Regions from separate parts of the Ornithinibacter aureus genome, predicted to be linked through region 2. Evidence: riboswitches for the same ligand, from Rfam matches in the RefSeq annotation. Region 2 holds a riboswitch; the other holds the start of a gene.
The links. A riboswitch is a leader RNA that binds a small molecule or an ion and turns the genes downstream of it on or off. The one in region 2 is predicted to bind cyclic di-AMP.
Positions count from the first base shown of each region.

Region 1: another riboswitch for cyclic di-AMP. It lies ahead of C8E84_RS14355 (C40 family peptidase); the one in region 2 lies ahead of C8E84_RS18395 (transglycosylase family protein).

Region 1 is NZ_VMSB01000001.1:3,003,339-3,011,741, reverse strand. Features, by position in the region: gene C8E84_RS14370 (AIM24 family protein) at 6-674, shown strand; gene C8E84_RS14365 (GAP family protein) at 725-1,087, opposite strand; gene C8E84_RS14360 (hypothetical protein) at 1,104-1,262, opposite strand; gene C8E84_RS14355 (C40 family peptidase) at 1,408-2,001, opposite strand; cyclic di-AMP (ydaO/yuaA leader) riboswitch at 2,238-2,393, opposite strand; gene C8E84_RS18205 (VldE C-terminal domain-containing protein) at 2,612-3,424, opposite strand; gene C8E84_RS14345 (iron-dependent transcriptional repressor DtxR) at 3,593-4,291, opposite strand; gene C8E84_RS14340 (MFS transporter) at 4,328-5,524, opposite strand; gene C8E84_RS14335 (hypothetical protein) at 5,638-6,384, shown strand; gene C8E84_RS14330 (SDR family oxidoreductase) at 6,381-7,139, shown strand; gene pdxH (pyridoxamine 5'-phosphate oxidase) at 7,264-7,977, opposite strand; gene C8E84_RS14320 (MFS transporter) at 8,097-8,403, opposite strand, start outside.
Region 2 is NZ_VMSB01000001.1:2,351,377-2,359,779, forward strand. Features, by position in the region: gene C8E84_RS11145 (transglycosylase domain-containing protein) at 1-133, opposite strand, end outside; gene C8E84_RS11150 (PadR family transcriptional regulator) at 374-940, shown strand; gene C8E84_RS11155 (inositol-3-phosphate synthase) at 1,018-2,109, shown strand; gene C8E84_RS18395 (transglycosylase family protein) at 2,250-3,020, opposite strand; cyclic di-AMP (ydaO/yuaA leader) riboswitch at 3,023-3,185, opposite strand; gene C8E84_RS11165 (hypothetical protein) at 3,324-4,010, opposite strand; gene C8E84_RS11170 (hypothetical protein) at 4,012-4,674, opposite strand; gene C8E84_RS11175 (SGNH/GDSL hydrolase family protein) at 4,731-5,852, opposite strand; gene C8E84_RS11180 (hypothetical protein) at 5,942-6,376, opposite strand; gene C8E84_RS11185 (OmpA family protein) at 6,578-7,642, shown strand; gene C8E84_RS11190 (hypothetical protein) at 7,645-8,220, shown strand; gene C8E84_RS11195 (OmpA family protein) at 8,272-8,403, shown strand, end outside.

The DNA.
Region 1 (8,403 bases), 650 kb from region 2:
CGGGCATGCGCGGAGAACTCCTCACCAAGTCAGAGCGGTCGGGCGAGCCCGGCCGCTTCATGCTCCAGAACGAGCGGATGCTCAAGGTCGACCTGGCCGGCACGGGCGGGTTCTTCTACGCCCGTCAGGGCTCGATGGTGGCCTACCAGGGCGATGTCGACTTCGCCTACGAGGGCGCCGGCGGGCTCGGGAAGATGTTCAAGAAGGCCCTGACCGGGGAGGGCATGTCGCTGATGAAGGTCTCCGGCAGTGGCGACGTCTTCCTGGCCCAAGACGCCGACGAGATCTTCATCCTCGAGCTCGAGGACGAAGCCGTCACGGTCAACGGCCGAGCGGTCCTCGCGTTCGAGAGCAGCCTGACGTGGGACATCAACCGCGTCGAGGGTGCCTCGATGATGAGCGGCGGCCTGTTCAACACCACCTTCACCGGCCGCGGGATGATCGCCGTGGTCACCCACGGCACGCCGGTGGTGCTCCAGGTCGACGAGCCGACCCACGTCGACATGCAGGCCGCGGTGCTGTGGTCGGCCGGTCTCCAGTCCTCGATCCGCAAGACCGCCAAGCTCGGAGCCGTCATCGGCCGCGGCTCGGGCGAGGCCTACCAGCTTGCGCTGCAGGGTCACGGCATCGTCGTCGTCCAGGCCTCCGAGGGCCACCCGATCCCCCAGGGGTAGCACGGGGCCTCCGGCTGGCGCCCGGTGCCCGGTGCACGAGGGGCGCCGGGTCAGGTCAGGGCGAGGTGGGCCAGGAATCCCCGCACGAGGAGGTAGACGCCGACCAGGGCAAGGATCCAGCGCACCCCGACCTTGGCGTACCGCTCGACAGCGGTTCCGAGGGGCAGCAGCAGCCGCTCCCCCGCCCCGCCGGGGAGGAGGGAGAGCATCAGGGGAATGGTTGCGGGAAGCGTGGCGAGCGCCAGGAGCACCGCCACGGCCAGGACCTGCTCGGGGCGTGGTGCACCCGTGGCGATGACGTCCTTGACGGCCACGAGCAGGACCGGCCACGTCGTCGCGTTCGTGCACATCGACACCATCCCGAACCCCGACGACCGAGCCGCGCCCAGGCCGTCGGCGCCGAGTGACGGCATCCTGATGGTGCCCGCCTCAGGGGTCGGGCCGCCGCGCGCGCACCGTGAGGGTGACGGCGGCTGCGAGGAGGACGAGCCCGACGAGGATGTCGAGTCGGGCGTCGAGGTGGGGAAGCCGCGGAAGGTTCACCGACTGGCCGATCACCGCGACCGCGCTCACGAGCCCGAGCAGCACCAGGCCGGTTCCGGCGGCGTACCGGGCTCCGTCGCGGCGGCCTCCCGGGCCAGCGACGACGATGGCTTCACTTCCTCACCGTCGTGACCAACTCTGCGCCGGGTGGGGTGCCCGTCGGACACGGCACCCCACCCGATCGCGAGGCTCAGAAGCGGCCGTACCCGCTGACGCCGGAGAACACCGGACGCTCGGAGGTGGACTTGCCCGGCTTGGGCGAGTCGATCATCATGCCGTTGCCGGTGTAGATGCCCACGTGCCAGGCCGGGGAACCGAAGAACACCAGGTCACCGGGCTTGGGGTTGCTGACCCTGGTGGCCGCGCGCTGCTGGGCCGAGGCCGTGCGCGGAATGGAGATGCCGGCCTTGCCGAAGACGTACTTGGTGAACCCGGAGCAGTCGAAGCCGGACGGGGTCGAGCCGCCGTAGACGTAGGGGATGCCGAGCAGGCCGCGGGCGATGTTCACCACGCCACTGGCGGACTGCGGGACGTTGCTGGACGTCGCCGTCTTCGCGGTCGAGGCCTTCTTGGTGCTCGTGGTCGAGCGGGCGGGGGTGCTGCGGGAGGCGGAGGTGTTGCTGCGGCGAGTGGCGACCTCGTCGGCATCCGCCTGCGCCTGCACCACGACGGGGCGCGGCTTGGGCTTGGGCTTGGCGACGGCGGTGACGCCGACGACACCCACGACCTCGGTCGCCACCGGGGCTGCGACGGCCGGCGCGACGACCGACGGTGCCAGCGCCACCGGGGCTGCGACTGCGGCGGGGGCTGCGGCGGCCTCAGCGGCTGCGGCGGCGTCGGCACGCGGCTCGGCCTGGGCCGGGAGGGCGAAGGTCGCGACCAGGCCGCCGGAGGCAGCGAGGACGGCCGTGGCCTTGACGCCGTTCTGGCCAGCGCTCCTGACGATGGTCGAGAGTTCGGACCAGGGGTTGTACCGGGCGGCGCCGCGGTGGCGCCCCGAAGTGGCAGTGTCGAGAACAGTGAGCCTCTCAGTGCCTACGGGGTGAGCTGTCGGGTTCGGGCTGAGGTTGCCCGGCCGGGTCCGACCCGCAGGTCGTCACCGGCTTCACCCCAAGGAGTCGCGATGGTGCCGGACTCCGAAAGTGGTTCCCCCGCTCCTGCCGGCGGTGATGCGTGGTGCCTCACGGTGACTGACAGGACTCGGCGGTGACTCCGTGAGCACCTTCCACGGATGGGAAGGCCACACGAACGTAGCACCGCCGGGCAAAAGTCACAAAACGATCACGGGCGAGTCGCGTCACACCCCGCCCAGGCCGCCGTACACAGCGAGAAGCCGGGCCAAGACCGTGGGGACGGCGTGTTGCCCGGCTTCTCGCGAAACGGTCAGGACGGCGTCAGTTGACGGTGACGTGCACGTGGTCGTAGTGGTTCGCGGTGATCGAACCGCGATCCTCCATCATCCGCCAGGACTTGCCGGGCGCCCAGTAGCGCTGACGCCAGATGACGTACTTGACGTCGTAGGCACCGGCGTTGGCCTGGACGAACGCGGCCACCGCGTCACCCTTGCTGCGCGAGACCATGAAGTCGATCGCCTCACCCGTGCTGTGCTCGCCGGCGTTGGGTCGGTAGCCACCGATCGAGGAGACCCCGAAGGTCTTCTGCACGGCGGTGCACAGGCGGGCTGCGTTGCTGTCCAGACCGATGCTGCCGCACTTGGAGGAAATGGCCCCCGAGCTGACGTTGACCTTGCGGGCCGACGACGAGGACGACGACGAGGCCGACGACGAGGACGATGAGGATGAGGAGGACGACGAGTCCTTCTCGGCAACCGGCTTGGGCTTCGGCTTCGGCTTCGGCTTGGCGACGGCCTTCACGCCAGCGACGCCGACGGCCTCGGGCGCAGCCGGGGCGGCATCTGCGGGAGCCTCGACGGCGGGTGCGGCCGGCGCGGCGGCGCGGGCCTCGGAGCGCGACGCCGTCAGGGCGGCCGTGCGGCTCTGGCCGTCGCTGCTCGCGACGGTGGGCAGCGCCAAGGTGCTCGGGCTCGCCGAGACCGGAAGGGACACCGCGAGGGCGGCTCCGCCCACGACTCCGACCGTTGCGACGGTCTTGGCGGCCCAGGTCGCGCCAAGGCGCGGGAAGCCGTCGGGCAGACGCCGGACGGCGCCGGGGGCGCGGCGGCGCCCGGGCATGGTGTGGCGTGACACGAGGGTGGAGGACCTTCCGAGGGGGGTACGAATTCCCTCCACGGTAACGGGGACGTCAGGAAAAGTCACATTCTGGTAACGAGACGACCGTCACCAGATGTCAGAAACAGCCACCCGACACACCGCTGACCTGCACGGACGCCGGCGCCGCTGCGAACTGAGCGAAGCTCAGGTCACCTGCACGAAGACGTGGGAGGCGATGTCCCCGGGCAGCGAGACTCCGGTCGACTCCTGCGACCCGTCGCGCCACGCGACCACCCGCACCCCGTCGCGCCGCACCCGGGCGGGCTGCCCCGGCACCAGACCGACGGTGGTCAGCAGGCCGAGCGCCTCGGAGTCGACCTGCACCGGCTCGCCGATCCGCCGAACCACCACGGTCGCAGGCTCGTCACCGGCCACCTCCTTGAGCGTGGACAGGCCGCTGCGGAAGTCGATGCGCTCGCCGAAGTCCCCGAGCTCCTCCAGCCCCGGGATCGGGTTGCCGTAGGGCGAGAGCGCGTGATCGGGCAGCATCGCGAGGATCTTGCGCTCGACCCGGTCGGACATGACGTGCTCCCAGCGACAGGCCTCGTCGTGGACGTACTCCCACTCCAGACCGATGATGTCGACGAGCAGGCGCTCGGCGATGCGGTGCTTGCGCATGACGCGGGTCGCGAGCGTGCGCCCCTCCTCGCTCAGCTCGAGGTGCCGGTCGCCGGCCACGGCGAGCAGCCCGTCGCGCTCCATCCGTGCCACGGTCTGCGAGACGGTGGGGCCGGAGTGCCCGAGACGTTCGGCGATGCGGGCGCGCAGGGGCGTGATGCCCTCCTCCTCGAGCTCGAAGATCGTGCGGAGGTACATCTCCGTGGTGTCGATGAGGTCGGTCACACAGGTAAGCCTAACGGGACGGCAGCCCGGCACCTTCTACGTCGCCCGCCGACGGCGCCTCGGGTCGTACTCGGGCAGCCATCGCGCGAGCCATGCGCCCCCGACCAGTGTCAGGGCGCCGACGGCCACGCTGGCGGCCGCGATGGACGCCACGGCAGCCACGCCCGCGACCACGATCGCGGCCCCGTTCGTGCCCACGAGGGAGAGCAGCCGCCACACACCGAGGAAGGGTGCCCGCCCGACCGTCGGCGCGGCATCCGCCCCCAGGGTCATGACGATGCCCGAGCCGATCCCGTTGCCGACGCCCATGACCAGTGCGACCACGGCCACTCCCACGAGCGTGGCCGTCAGGGGCAGCACGAGCAGACCCCCACCGAGGAGCAGCGCAACCGGCACGGCCACCCACACCCGTCCGTACCGGTCCATGACGCTGCCGGCCGGCCAGAACAACAGCACCTCGATGAATGCGGCCGCAGCGAACACGAGAGAGGTCTGCGCGGCATCCAGACCGATGCTCTCGGCCCACAGCGGCACGACGACCACCCGTGAGGCGCGCGCCAGGCCGATCGCGAGCACCCCGAGCCCGACCGTGAGCAGCACCCGCCGGTGCTCCGCCACGACCCGGGCCACCGGCACCCGGGCCCGCCCACCCTGCGCGCTCTCCTCGTGCGCGGTGAGATCGGTTGTCCGCCAGGCGAGGAGCGACGCGAGCGACCCTGCGGCGACGGCGACGCCGAACGCGGCCTGTGGCCCCCACACCGCCACGACGGGCGCTCCGACGACAGGCCCGATGAACAGCCCGATCCGGGTGACCCCTCCCAGGGTCGACATGGCCCGGGCCCTCAGGTGCACCGGGGCGGCCGCCGTGAGGTAGCTCTGTCGGGCCAGCAGGAAGATCGCCGCCGACGGCCCCATGAGCAGCACCGCCAGACCGAGGACCCACAGCGAGGGCGCGACGAGCGCCAGCAGGCACGCGACGGCATCCACCACGCCCGCGAGCACGATGGCCCGCCGCTCGCCGATCCGCTCCACCAACACCCCGGCGGGCACGGCGGCCGCGATCTCCGCGAGGCCGGTCAGCCCGACGAACAGGGCCGCCACGGCGATCGAGGCCCCGAGCCCACGGGCGCTCAGCGCGACGACCGGCAGCACGGCCCCCACCCCGATCGACCAGATCGCCGACGGGCCGAAGGCCGGAACCGCGATCTGGCGCAGGGAGAAGCCCTCTGCCATCGCGATCCACCTCCGAAAGTCTCTCGATGTCAAGATATCTCGCGAGGTGCGCTCCTGGGGGTTTTGAGCCCCGCTCCTCAGGTCGCTCTCGGCCGCGTGAGTAGGTTGACCCCGTGGAGATCACGATCGCCCGACGCTTCTGCGGCCCACCCGAGTCTGGCAACGGCGGCTGGGTCAGCGGCACCCTCGCCACCCACGTCGCGACCACCGACGAGCACCCCACCGTCACGGTTCGCCTGGCCGCACCTCCACCGCTTGACCGGCCCCTCACGCTCGTCGTCGAGTCCCCCGTCTCGGATGCCGTCGCACCCGTTCCACCGTCGGCCCACCTCCTCGACGGCGACCACCTCGTCGCGAGCGCCACGGCATCCGCGCCGTTGTCCCGGGAGGCACCGGCCCCGGTCACCGTGGAGGCCGCTCGCGCCGCCGAGGAGCGCTACGAGGGCCTCGCCGACCACCCGTTCCCGACGTGTTTCTCCTGCGGCACGGCGCGCGACCCCGCCGACGCGCTCTGCCTGCGCCCGGGGCCGCTCGATGACGGCACCGGGCGCTACGCCACCACCTGGGAGCCGCGCGAGGCGTCTGTGCCGCTGGTGTGGGCCGCGCTCGACTGCCCCGGCGGATGGTCCGCGGGCATCGCCGGGCGCCCGATGGTGCTCGCAACGTTGACCACCGAGGTGCTGGCCCTTCCTGCACCCGGCGTCGCCCACACGGTTCTCGCGTGGCAGCGCGGGTCGCAGGGTCGCAAGCACTTCTCCGGCAGCGCCCTCTTCGCACCCGACGGGCGGGTGTTGGCCCGTGCCGAGGCCACGTGGATCGCCGTCGACCCCACCACGATCCGCCCGAGGGAGATCTCATGACCGACACCACCCGCACCGCCGTCGTCACCGGAGCGAGCAGCGGCATCGGCGCCGCCACCGCCCGGACATTGGCGGCCGAGGGCTTCCGGGTGGTCTGCGCGGCCCGACGGGCCGAACGGCTCGAGTCACTCGTCGCCGAACTCGGCGACGCAGCCGTTGCCGTCGCGTGCGACGTGACCAGCGACGAGGACGTCGCCCGTCTGGCCGAGGTCGCGGGCGGCCGGGTGCACGTGCTCGTCAACAACGCCGGCGGGGCGCTGGGGCTCGAGCCGGTGGCCCAGGGCGACGTCGCCCTCTGGCAGCAGATGTACGACACCAACGTGCTCGGCACGCTGCGCGTGACCAAGGCCCTGCTCCCGGCGCTCGTCGCCGCCGACGGTGAGGGCGTCATCGTCAACGTCGGATCGGTGGCGGGCTTCACCGCCTACGAGGGCGGCGGCGGCTACACCGTGGCCAAGCACGGCGTGCACGTCATGAGCGAGACCCTGCGTCTCGAGCTCGTCGACCAGCCGGTGCGGATCACGGTCGTGGCACCGGGCATGGTGCAGACCGAGGAGTTCTCGCTGACCCGCTTCGGCGGGGACAAGGAACGCGCGGATGCCGTGTACGCCGGCGTCCCCGGACCTCTCGTCGCGCAGGACGTCGCCGACGCGATCGTGTGGATGGCGACCCGGCCGGCCCATGTGAACGTCGACCTGCTCGTCATCAAGCCGCGGGCCCAGGCGGCGGCCCACAAGGTCCAGCGCCTCCCCTGAACCGACTCATTGCATTTCAGCCACCCCCACACCCCACCGACTTCGTGCGACTTGCGTGCGCCCAAACCCCGATTTCGGGCCTTTCAGCGCACCGAAACCGCACGAAGTCGCAGGAGGGGACGAGTCAGGGTTGGCGGCGGCTGACCGACCAGGATGCCGCGTCGCCGAGATCGCCGTCGCCGACCCGGGTGAAGACGAGGCGGTCGTGCAGGCGGTTGCGGCGACCCGCCCAGAACTCGACCTCGTCGGGCACGACCCGGTAGCCGCCCCAGAAGTCGGGCACGGGCACGTCCGACTCGGAGCCGGTGTCGGGGAACTCGGCGGCCCGGCGGGCGTAGGCCTCCTCGAGGTCGGTGCGCGTGCCCACCGGCTCGGACTGCTGCGAGGTCCACGCCGAGATCCGCGACGCCCACGGCCGGGACTGCCAGTACTCGAGCACCTCGGCACGGTCGACCATCACGGCCCGGCCGCGGAAGCGGATGGCCCGGTACATCGGTGGCCAGGTCAGGGCCACGGCCATGACGGGGTTGGCCGCGATCTCCCGCCCCTTGGCAGACGTGAGCGCGGTGACGAACCCGGGCCCACGTTCGTCGAGGAAGCGCATCAGGACGGTGCGCACGTTCGGTACCCCGGCGGCATCCACCGTGGCGACGGACATGGCGAGCGGTTCGAAGACGTCCTGCTCCACCTGTGAGCGCGCGACCGCGTCGTCGACCCAGCGGCGCGCCTGGGCGTAGGGCGTCGCGAGCAGCTGCTCCTCGGCCAGGCCATCACCGTCGTAGTCGAAGCGTGCCGCCGCGATGCGCCCGGCGTCGTCGTCGCCGCGTCCCTGGTTCATGGCCCGATCGTAGGCCGCAGCCGTCCGGCGCCCCAGCTCTGCACCACAAGGTTCACCTCGACACCACAACGGTTCCCCTGCGAACGTGAACCGTCGCGCACCGGGCGAGAACGTTCCGCTCAGGGGGTCGGATGCCGTGCGTCGTACCGCAGGAAGTGGCGGTGCCGCAGCGACAGCGCCCCGATCGCGACGATGCAGGCCACACCGCCCCACACCGCCATCCATCCCTCACCGATCCGCTCCGCGACGACGCCGCCGAGCATCTCCCCCAGCCTCGGCCCACCAGCCACGACGACGATGAAGACGCCCTGCAGGCGCCCGCGCATCCGGTCGGGTGCCGCCGACTGGAGGATCGTCGTGCGAAAGACCGCGCTCACGGCATCCGACGCCCCCGCGAACGCCATCGCGACGAGCGCACCCCACAGT
Region 2 (8,403 bases):
CGAGGATCGCGAGGGCGAGCACGGTCCACAGGCCGCGACGCAACCAGGTGCGACCGCGGGAGCGGCCGGCGGATGCCGTCGAGCGGCGACCGCTCGACGAGGTCGCGGAGGGACTGGGCTGGCGTTGACTCATGCGGCTTTCCGGGGTGGGGAACGGCGGGTTTCAAGCAGATCGGACGGCGGCGCACCGGGGGGTGGAAGACCCTCGGCCCCATGGCCAGTATGACCGGATTCCTTGGAGAACCCTGAACGGCCGGCGGGGGGCCAGCGCCTCGATGCACTGCCTCGATGTATCGCACCGATATATCTATGCTACCTTGCTCCTGACAAACGCCCCGTATGTCTGGTCCGTTCCACCCGAAGGAGGTCTGCCGTGAAGAGCCGCCGCGCCCAGCTGCTGGAGTTCGCCGTCCTCGGCCTCCTCCACGAAGGGCCCACGCACGGCTACGACCTGCGCCGGCGGCTGAACACCGCGCTCGGCCCTTTCCGGGCGCTGTCCTACGGCACGCTGTACCCCGCGCTGCGCGACCTGCTCGACCACGGGCTCATCGCCGAGACGACCGACCCCGCCGGCCCCACCGGCCGTCGCCCCCGGGTCGTGTACGAGCTGACGGCAGCCGGCAAGGAGCACTTCTCGGCCCTGGTCGCACGCACCGACGCCTCCGCCTACGAGGACGACGGCTTCGACGTCCGCTTCGCCTTCTTCGGGCGGACCGAGCGTGACGTCCGGCTGCGCATCCTCGAGGGACGTCGCTCCCGGGTCGAGGAGGACCTCGAGCGGGTCCGCGATGCCGCCGCCCGCAGCCGCGAGCGCCTCGACGCCTACACGACGGCCCTCCAGCGCCACGGCGAGGAGACCACCGAGCGCGAGGTCCGCTGGCTCAGCGAGCTCATCGACGCCGAACGGCGCCACCCCACAGATCCCGGCCCCCAGCCGTAGGTGCCGCCCGCGCCATCCCGGGCGCACCGGCATCCGCTTCACCACAACCAACCCGATCACAACCCCAGGAGAAGTACATGGGTTCCATCCGCGTCGCCATCGTCGGCGTCGGTAACTGTGCGTCCTCGCTCGTTCAGGGCGTGCACTACTACCGTGACGCCGACCCGACCCAGACCGTCCCCGGTCTGATGCACGTCACCTTCGGTGACTACCACGTGCGCGACGTGGAGTTCGTCGCCGCGTTCGACGTCGACGACAAGAAGGTCGGAAAGGACCTCGCCGAGGCCATCAACGCCTCCGAGAACAACACCATCAAGATCGCGGACGTGCCCACCAGCGGCGTCACCGTCCAGCGTGGCGTCACCCTCGACGGCCTCGGCAAGTACTACCGCGAGACCATCGACGAGTCGGCCGCCGAGCCGGTCGACGTCGTCGCCGCCCTGCGCGACGCGAAGGTCGACGTCCTCGTCTCCTACCTCCCCGTGGGGTCGGAGAATGCCGACAAGTTCTACGCCCAGTGCGCGATCGACGCCGGTGTCGCCTTCGTCAACGCCCTGCCCGTGTTCATCGCGTCCGACCCCGAGTGGGCCGCGAAGTTCGAGGAGGCCGGCGTCCCGGTCATCGGTGACGACATCAAGAGCCAGGTCGGCGCGACCATCACGCACCGCGTCATGGCCAAGCTGTTCGAGGACCGCGGCGTCGCCCTGGACCGCACCTACCAGCTCAACGTCGGTGGGAACATGGACTTCAAGAACATGCTCGAGCGCGAGCGCCTCGAGTCCAAGAAGGTCTCCAAGACCCAGGCCGTGACCTCGAACCTCGAGGGCTCCCTCGCCGGCAAGGTCCACGACAAGAACGTGCACATCGGCCCGTCGGACTACGTCGCGTGGCTCGATGACCGCAAGTGGGCGTACGTCCGCCTCGAGGGTCGCGCCTTCGGTGACGCCCCGCTGAACCTCGAGTACAAGCTCGAGGTCTGGGACTCCCCGAACTCGGCCGGCATCATCATCGACGCCATCCGCGCGGCGAAGATCGCCAAGGACCGCGGCGTCGGTGGCGCCCTGCTCTCGGCCTCGTCCTACCTCATGAAGTCCCCGCCGGAGCAGCGTCCCGACGACGTCGGTCGCGCCAAGCTCGAGGCCTTCATCGCGGGTACCGAGGAGCGCTGAGCCCTCACCGCTGAGCCCCTGGCCGGCTGCACGACGTAGCCGGCCAGGGCAGGCACAACGCAGAAGATCGGGTGCCACGCAGTAATTGCTGCGTGGCACCCGATCTTCTGCGTTGTGCGAGACGCCGTCAGGCCGAGGCGTCAGGCGGCGTGGCGGCAACCCCACGGCTGGAGGCCGCGCTTGGCGTACAGCCGGTTCGCGACGGTGATCTGCTCGGCGCGCGAGGCCTTGTCGGCCCGCGGCGCGAAGTCGTCACCGTTGACGCTCAGCCAGGTGCGGTAGTCGAACTGCAGACCGCCGTAGTAGCCGTTGCCGGTGTTGATGCTCCACCGGCCGCCGGACTCGCACTTGGCGATCCGGTCCCACATGGCGGCCCGGGCCAGGTTGATGCCGGTGCGCGAGGTCGAACGCGAGGCCGCGGCCGGCGCCGAACCGGCCTTGGCGAGCTTGAGGGCCTTGCGGGTCTTGGGACCGACGATCCCGTCGACCACCAGCCCCTTGGAGCGCTGGTACTTCGTGACCGCCGCGAGCGTCTTGGGGCCGAAGCGCCCGTCGACCGCGAGCTTGGCGCCCAGAGCGTTCAGACGCCGCTGGAGGGTCTTGTTCTGCCCGTAGTTCGAGTTGCCCTTGCGCAGGGTGACCGTCAGGTAGGCCTTGGTCGCGGCGGGCACCGCGGCCGGTGCTACCGCAGGAGCGGCGGCGGGTGCGGCCGCCGTGACGGCCGAGGCCTTCGCCGGGGCGGCGTTCGCAGGGATCGCGGAGCCGGCGGCCATGAGGCCTCCGGCAACGCCGACGGTCGCGGCGACCCGGGCGCCGGACAGGCCGGCCTGGCCGAGGACACTGGTCAGCTCGGAGAACACGCTGAACGACTGGGCGGATCGGTGGCGCCCGGGAACGGTCTGAAGAGTCATGGATTGCCTCTCGCGCCTACGAGGTGAGCTGTCGGGTTCGGGCTGAGGTCTCCCGGCCGTCCCCGACTCACGGTCGAGATCCGGCTTCACCCCAAGGGCTCGTCCTCAGCGATCGAGGGCGGGCCCACAAGTGGGTCCCCCGCTCCTGCCAAGCGGTGGTGCGAAGGGGCCTGAGGTCGGTGGCAGGACTCGGCGTAACCGACCTCGGGGGCGCGATCCGTGTGGAGGCGTTCTCATCAGGGTAGCGGCGACCCTCCTATGTCACAAACAGGTCACGGGGACCACGGTCGGGTGCCGATGGCTTCAGCTGACCCGCGTGGCCATCTCCCGGAAGCCCTTGCCGTCCTCCTCGGTGTAGGTGTCGCCCTCACAGGTGTAGGTCACGGCCCCGGTGCCCGGTTGGAGGTCGCGCACCTCCTCCTTGCCCTGCTCGGGTCGAACCGTCATCGACCCCTTCGCCGACTCGAGGGTGAACGACATCCGTGACCCCGACAGGGCCACCCGGTAGACGACCGTGCCGTCGAACACCAGGGCGCTGGTGCCGCCCGGGGTGGTGAGCGTGGCCTCGACCTCGTCGTAGGTGACGACGTGCCGCCCGCTCTCGTCGAAGGTGAAGGTGCGGTTCAGACCGGTCAGCACCGATTCACCATCCGGGCCGGTGGTCCTCTGCTCGTAGTCGGTGGTGCGCCAGGTCCCGACAAGGCAGTCGTCGAACTCGGATGCCGCCCCGCCCCCTCCCGGGTCACCCCCGGTCGGTGCCGGGTCAGCGCCCCCGCCGCCGGTCCCCCCGCCGCCGGAGCCCCCGGGCAGCGTCCCCGACGACTGCGCCACGGAACTCGTGGCCACCCCGGCGACGAACCCGGCACCGAACAGCCCCAGCGCGCCGATGACGGCCCCGAGGGTGATTGCGACGATCTTCCAGGTCGCCATCCGGTCGCGTGCCACGCGGTGCGGGGGCAGGTGTTCGGGTGCCGGGTGATCGGGTGCCATGTCAGCCCCTCGTGGGAACGGCAGCCACAGCCGTCGTGATGGTTGCGGGATCGGGGGCGTCGCCGGCCCGGTACGAGACCACCCCGATGAGGAACTCCCCGTCGGCCACGAGCGCGACGTCCTGCGTGACGGGTCGCTCCCCCTGGGACGTCATCCGCCACACCACGGCGTCGTCCGGCACGTCGGCGAAGGCGACCTTCTCGATGGTGAAGCGCGTGACCGGGCTGGTCGGCGACTCCCCGCGGGTCTCGAACGACGTGCACGTCGGCAGCGCCGCCTGCAGCGCCGTGACGACCTCGGCGGCGAGACCCTGGCGGTGGGCCTGCACGTACTGCGCGACGAACGGCCCGACCCCGCTCCGGGCGAAGCGTTGGCGGGCCGACCCCGCGGGCTGCTCGGGCTCGATGTCGACGCCGCACACCGTGAGACCGAAGCCGGCCGGTGGCGGTTGGCTCTCGCGCCAGCCCTCGCCGAGGGCGGCGAGCGGGATGAAGTGGGCCTTGGCGCGAGCCTCGAGGTCGGCATCACTCCCCCGGGTGCCGGGGGTGGCGGATGCCGTTCCGGACCCGGGTGCGCCCGTCACCGACGACTGCGGCGTGCTCACGACGTCGTCACCACAGGCCGTCATCAGCAGCACCCCCGCGACCGCGAGAGCGGCGAGCACCAACCGTGTCCCTCGAGTCTCCACTCCACGAGACCATACGGTGTGCCGGCCGGCCATCACGGGTACCTCGGGTTGCGCAACTGTTCGGCGAGCAAGGCGGCCATGGCCGCGTGCCCCTGGGCGTTGGGGTGGAAGGAGCCAGGATCGGTGACGGCCAGGCCCGGCCCTCCCCAGTCGAGGTCGTTGATCCACTGCTCGCCGTCGGGCGCACCGACCCCGTGGCCGAGGAAGGCCTGGGTGGGGTCGATGAACTCCACCCCGGCCTCACGACAGGCCTCGCGGAGCATGGCGTTGAGCTGGTCAGCCTTGCCATTCATCCACACCTGGTCCTCACTGAAGAGCATGTTGTTGAGTTCCTGACTGGGCGGGTCGTTGAACAGTCGGGGGTATCCCATGATGACGATCCGGGCGTTGGGCGCCTTCTCGCGCATCCGGGTGTAGAGCGCGACGAGCTCGGGCTTCAGGTCCTCCAGGCGCTGGTCGAGCTTCTCGTCCCACTTGGCCTGGCAACCGTCCGTGAACGGGACACCACTCCCGCCGTTAAGCACGCAGTCCTGGAGCACGGCACCGAAGCCGAGGTCGTTCCCACCGATCGACATCGTGACGAGCGAGGTGTCCTCGGTGAGGGCGTCGAGCTGTGGGCCCTCGCCGTCGTTGCTGCCGTTGGGGTTGTCGAGGTCGGTCTGGGTCGCGCCCGAGCAGTAGACCGCCGTGAAGCCACCCGCGAAGTCGAACTCGGGCGAGGCGTAGGTCTGCTCGGCGTAGGAGGAGGTCGAGCGCCGGCACCGGTTGTGCGAGTCATCGCCCCAGTTGCCCGGGTCCCAGTCGTCACGGTTGTCGTAGTTCGTACCGTCGTGGTAATCCCCCGCGCCCTCTCCCGAGGCGAAGCTGTCGCCGAGGGCCACGTAGTCACCGCTCAGCGCCTTCTCGAGCGCCGTCTGCACGCTCTGCGCGGTGTCCTCACACCCTTCGCCGAGGAAGATCCGGCACACGGCGTTCGTCGTGTGCCTGGCCAGGTCACCCTGGACGATGCCGAACAGCACCGCGGCGACGACGAGCGCAGCAGCCGCGATGATCCCGCCGTACTCGAGCCCGGCGGAACCCCGCTCCGTGGTGTGCCCCCCTCGTGGCACACCACGGCTGCGCACTGCCGCATCGCGGGGCCGCTCACCTGGCATGTCCCGACGCTAGGGATCGCGGATGCCGTCGGGCAGGGTCCCCGGGCCCAGCTGCGGGCCCGTCGTGGCTGGGCCCAGGTGCCCGGTCGTCAGGCCAGGCCGAGGAGGCCGATACCGGTCGTGACGGCGAGCAGCACGGCGGTGCGCACGGAGGCGCCCCGGTGCGGACCCGGCATCCCGGCTGTCACGGCGGCGACGACGGCGGCGCCCGCGATCACCCACGGGTAGGCCGAGGCGCCCGTGTCCAGCACCCTGCCGAGGACGACCCCGAGCCAGGCGAGCGCGGTTGCGGACAGGGCCGCCCATGCAGTCAGTCGCCGGAGCCGCTCGATGACGAGCATCACGGCCGCGGCCAGGCCGAGCAGGAGCGAGTAGCGACCGACGAGGTACTGCGCGCTGGCGTCGTCGGTGGCCAGGAGGTACACGTCGAGCCACACGACGGGCAGCGCGATGAGCACGAGCACCAACCCCCACGTGACGAGCCCGGCCCGCGGATGCGGCGAAGGGTGCTCCTGCGCGGTCATGAGCCGGATCCTATGGCGGAGGGTCACTCCCTGACCCGGCGGACGAATCTGCGGTCAGGCTGTGGGAATCCCTCCGGCCTCTCGCAACCCCTCTGCACCGGACCTGAGGTTCGGCGACCACGTGGCTTAGGCTGGGCGGGACGATCATCCAGGCCCGGCCACCGAGAGTGCTGCCGGAGCCACCCGGGGAGGAACCACACCGTGACGACCGTTCGCTCCACCCTGCGCTCGATCGGGGCCGCCACCGCCGTGGCTGCCCTGCTCGTCGCGGGATCACCCGCCTCATCCGGCACGGCCGCAGCCGCCGACGAGATCCCGATTCTCGGCCAGGCACTCACGATGGGGACGGTCACCGCCGGACCTCCTGCGGTGGTGACGGTGCACGGGGTCCAACGGGTCGACAACGCCACGATCGTCTACTGGTCACTCGGCATCCCCGACGGTTCGCAGGCGAAGTTCGCCGCGTCCTACTTCGGCCCGTCCACGCTGTTGTTCAGGTCGAAGCGAACGGGTGTCAACCAGTCGGACGTGACACTGACCGACGGGACCGCTGGTCTCACCTACCGCCCGATGGAACCGACCGGCAAGTTCAGGACCTGCGTGTGCGGCCCGTCCACCACGATGACTGATCTCACTCCGAGGCAGGCTCAGGTCATCTGGTCCGCCGTGGCTCCACTGCCTGCGGGCGTCGCGACGGTCGACGTGACCATCGCGGAGCAGGTCATCCCGAACGTCCCCGTGGGAGACGGCCCCCTGCTGCCCTTGGCGGAGAACCAGGAGGCGCCGTTCGTCCTCGGCATGGGGTGGCCCGAGCCCGACCCCGAGCTATTGGCCACGGCGCGCACGTCGCAGCCCGCGGCCTTCGAGCTCACCCAGCGCGTGTCCAACATCGAGCAGAGCGTCACGACCTCCACCGGCGAGGTCGCCTTGGCTGCGGACGTGCTGTTCGCCAAGAACTCCGCGACCCTGACGGCCAAGGGCACGAAGACGGTCGCCGATGCCGCCGCGCAGATCAAGGCAACCGAGACCGGCAAGGCCCTGACCGTGACGGGTCACGCGGACTCCGACGGCTCGAACTCCTACAACCAGTCATTGTCGGAGAAGCGGGCGAAGGCCGTCGCGGCGGCGCTCGCCGAGGCCCTCGGCGGTGGATACACCATCACGGCCGTCGGCAAGGGCGAGACCGAACCGATCGCGTCGAACAAGACCACTGCGGGCAAGGCCAAGAACCGCCGAGTCAGCATCACCTACACCGAAGGACAGTGACCGTGGCCCAGCCCCCCCGTCGTCCCCGCCTCACCCTGGCGATCCTCGGTGTCGTGTCCGTCGTGGCGCTGTCGTCCTGCACGGGGGACGACCCCGAGCCCTCGGTGAGTCCGACCGGATCCGCGTCATCGAGTGCGTCCACGACGACCTCGACGCCGCTGCGCGACCAGAGTGCTCTCGTGCTCGGTGCGCAGCTGCCCCCGGTGGCTGGCAGCTCGACCGGAGACGTGGCCGGCGCGCCGGCCACCCTCAACGTGGCCACTGTCGTCGCCACGAAGGGCGGCAGCGTCCTGACGTTCTGGCACACCGGGACGGAGAAGATGTTGGTCAACGCCGGAGACCTCTCCTGGGAGGCCCAACCCGTGCTGGTCGACGTCGCCGAGCAGAAGGTCTACGAGCCCGTCACGTTCGTGGATGAGCAGGGGGACACCCGCTGCCTGTGCACGGACGCGGCGTACATCGGTGGAGTGCCGCAACCGCGCACGATCTTCTTCCCACAGCTGCCCGACACGGTCACCACCGTCGAGGTCCGTCAGGCAGGCTTCGACAAGCCGATCTCGGTACCCGTCACGCGGTGACCGGCGCAGCCACCGAGAGTGTTGCCGAAACCATCTGGGGGGAACCACGTCGTGACGACCATTCGCTCAAGCCTGCGCTCGATCGGGGCCGCCACTGCGGTGGGGGCCGTGCTCCTCGTGGGGATGCCCGCCGGGTCGAGTGCCGCGGGGACATCCGCCGCCGACGAGGTCCCGATCCTCGGC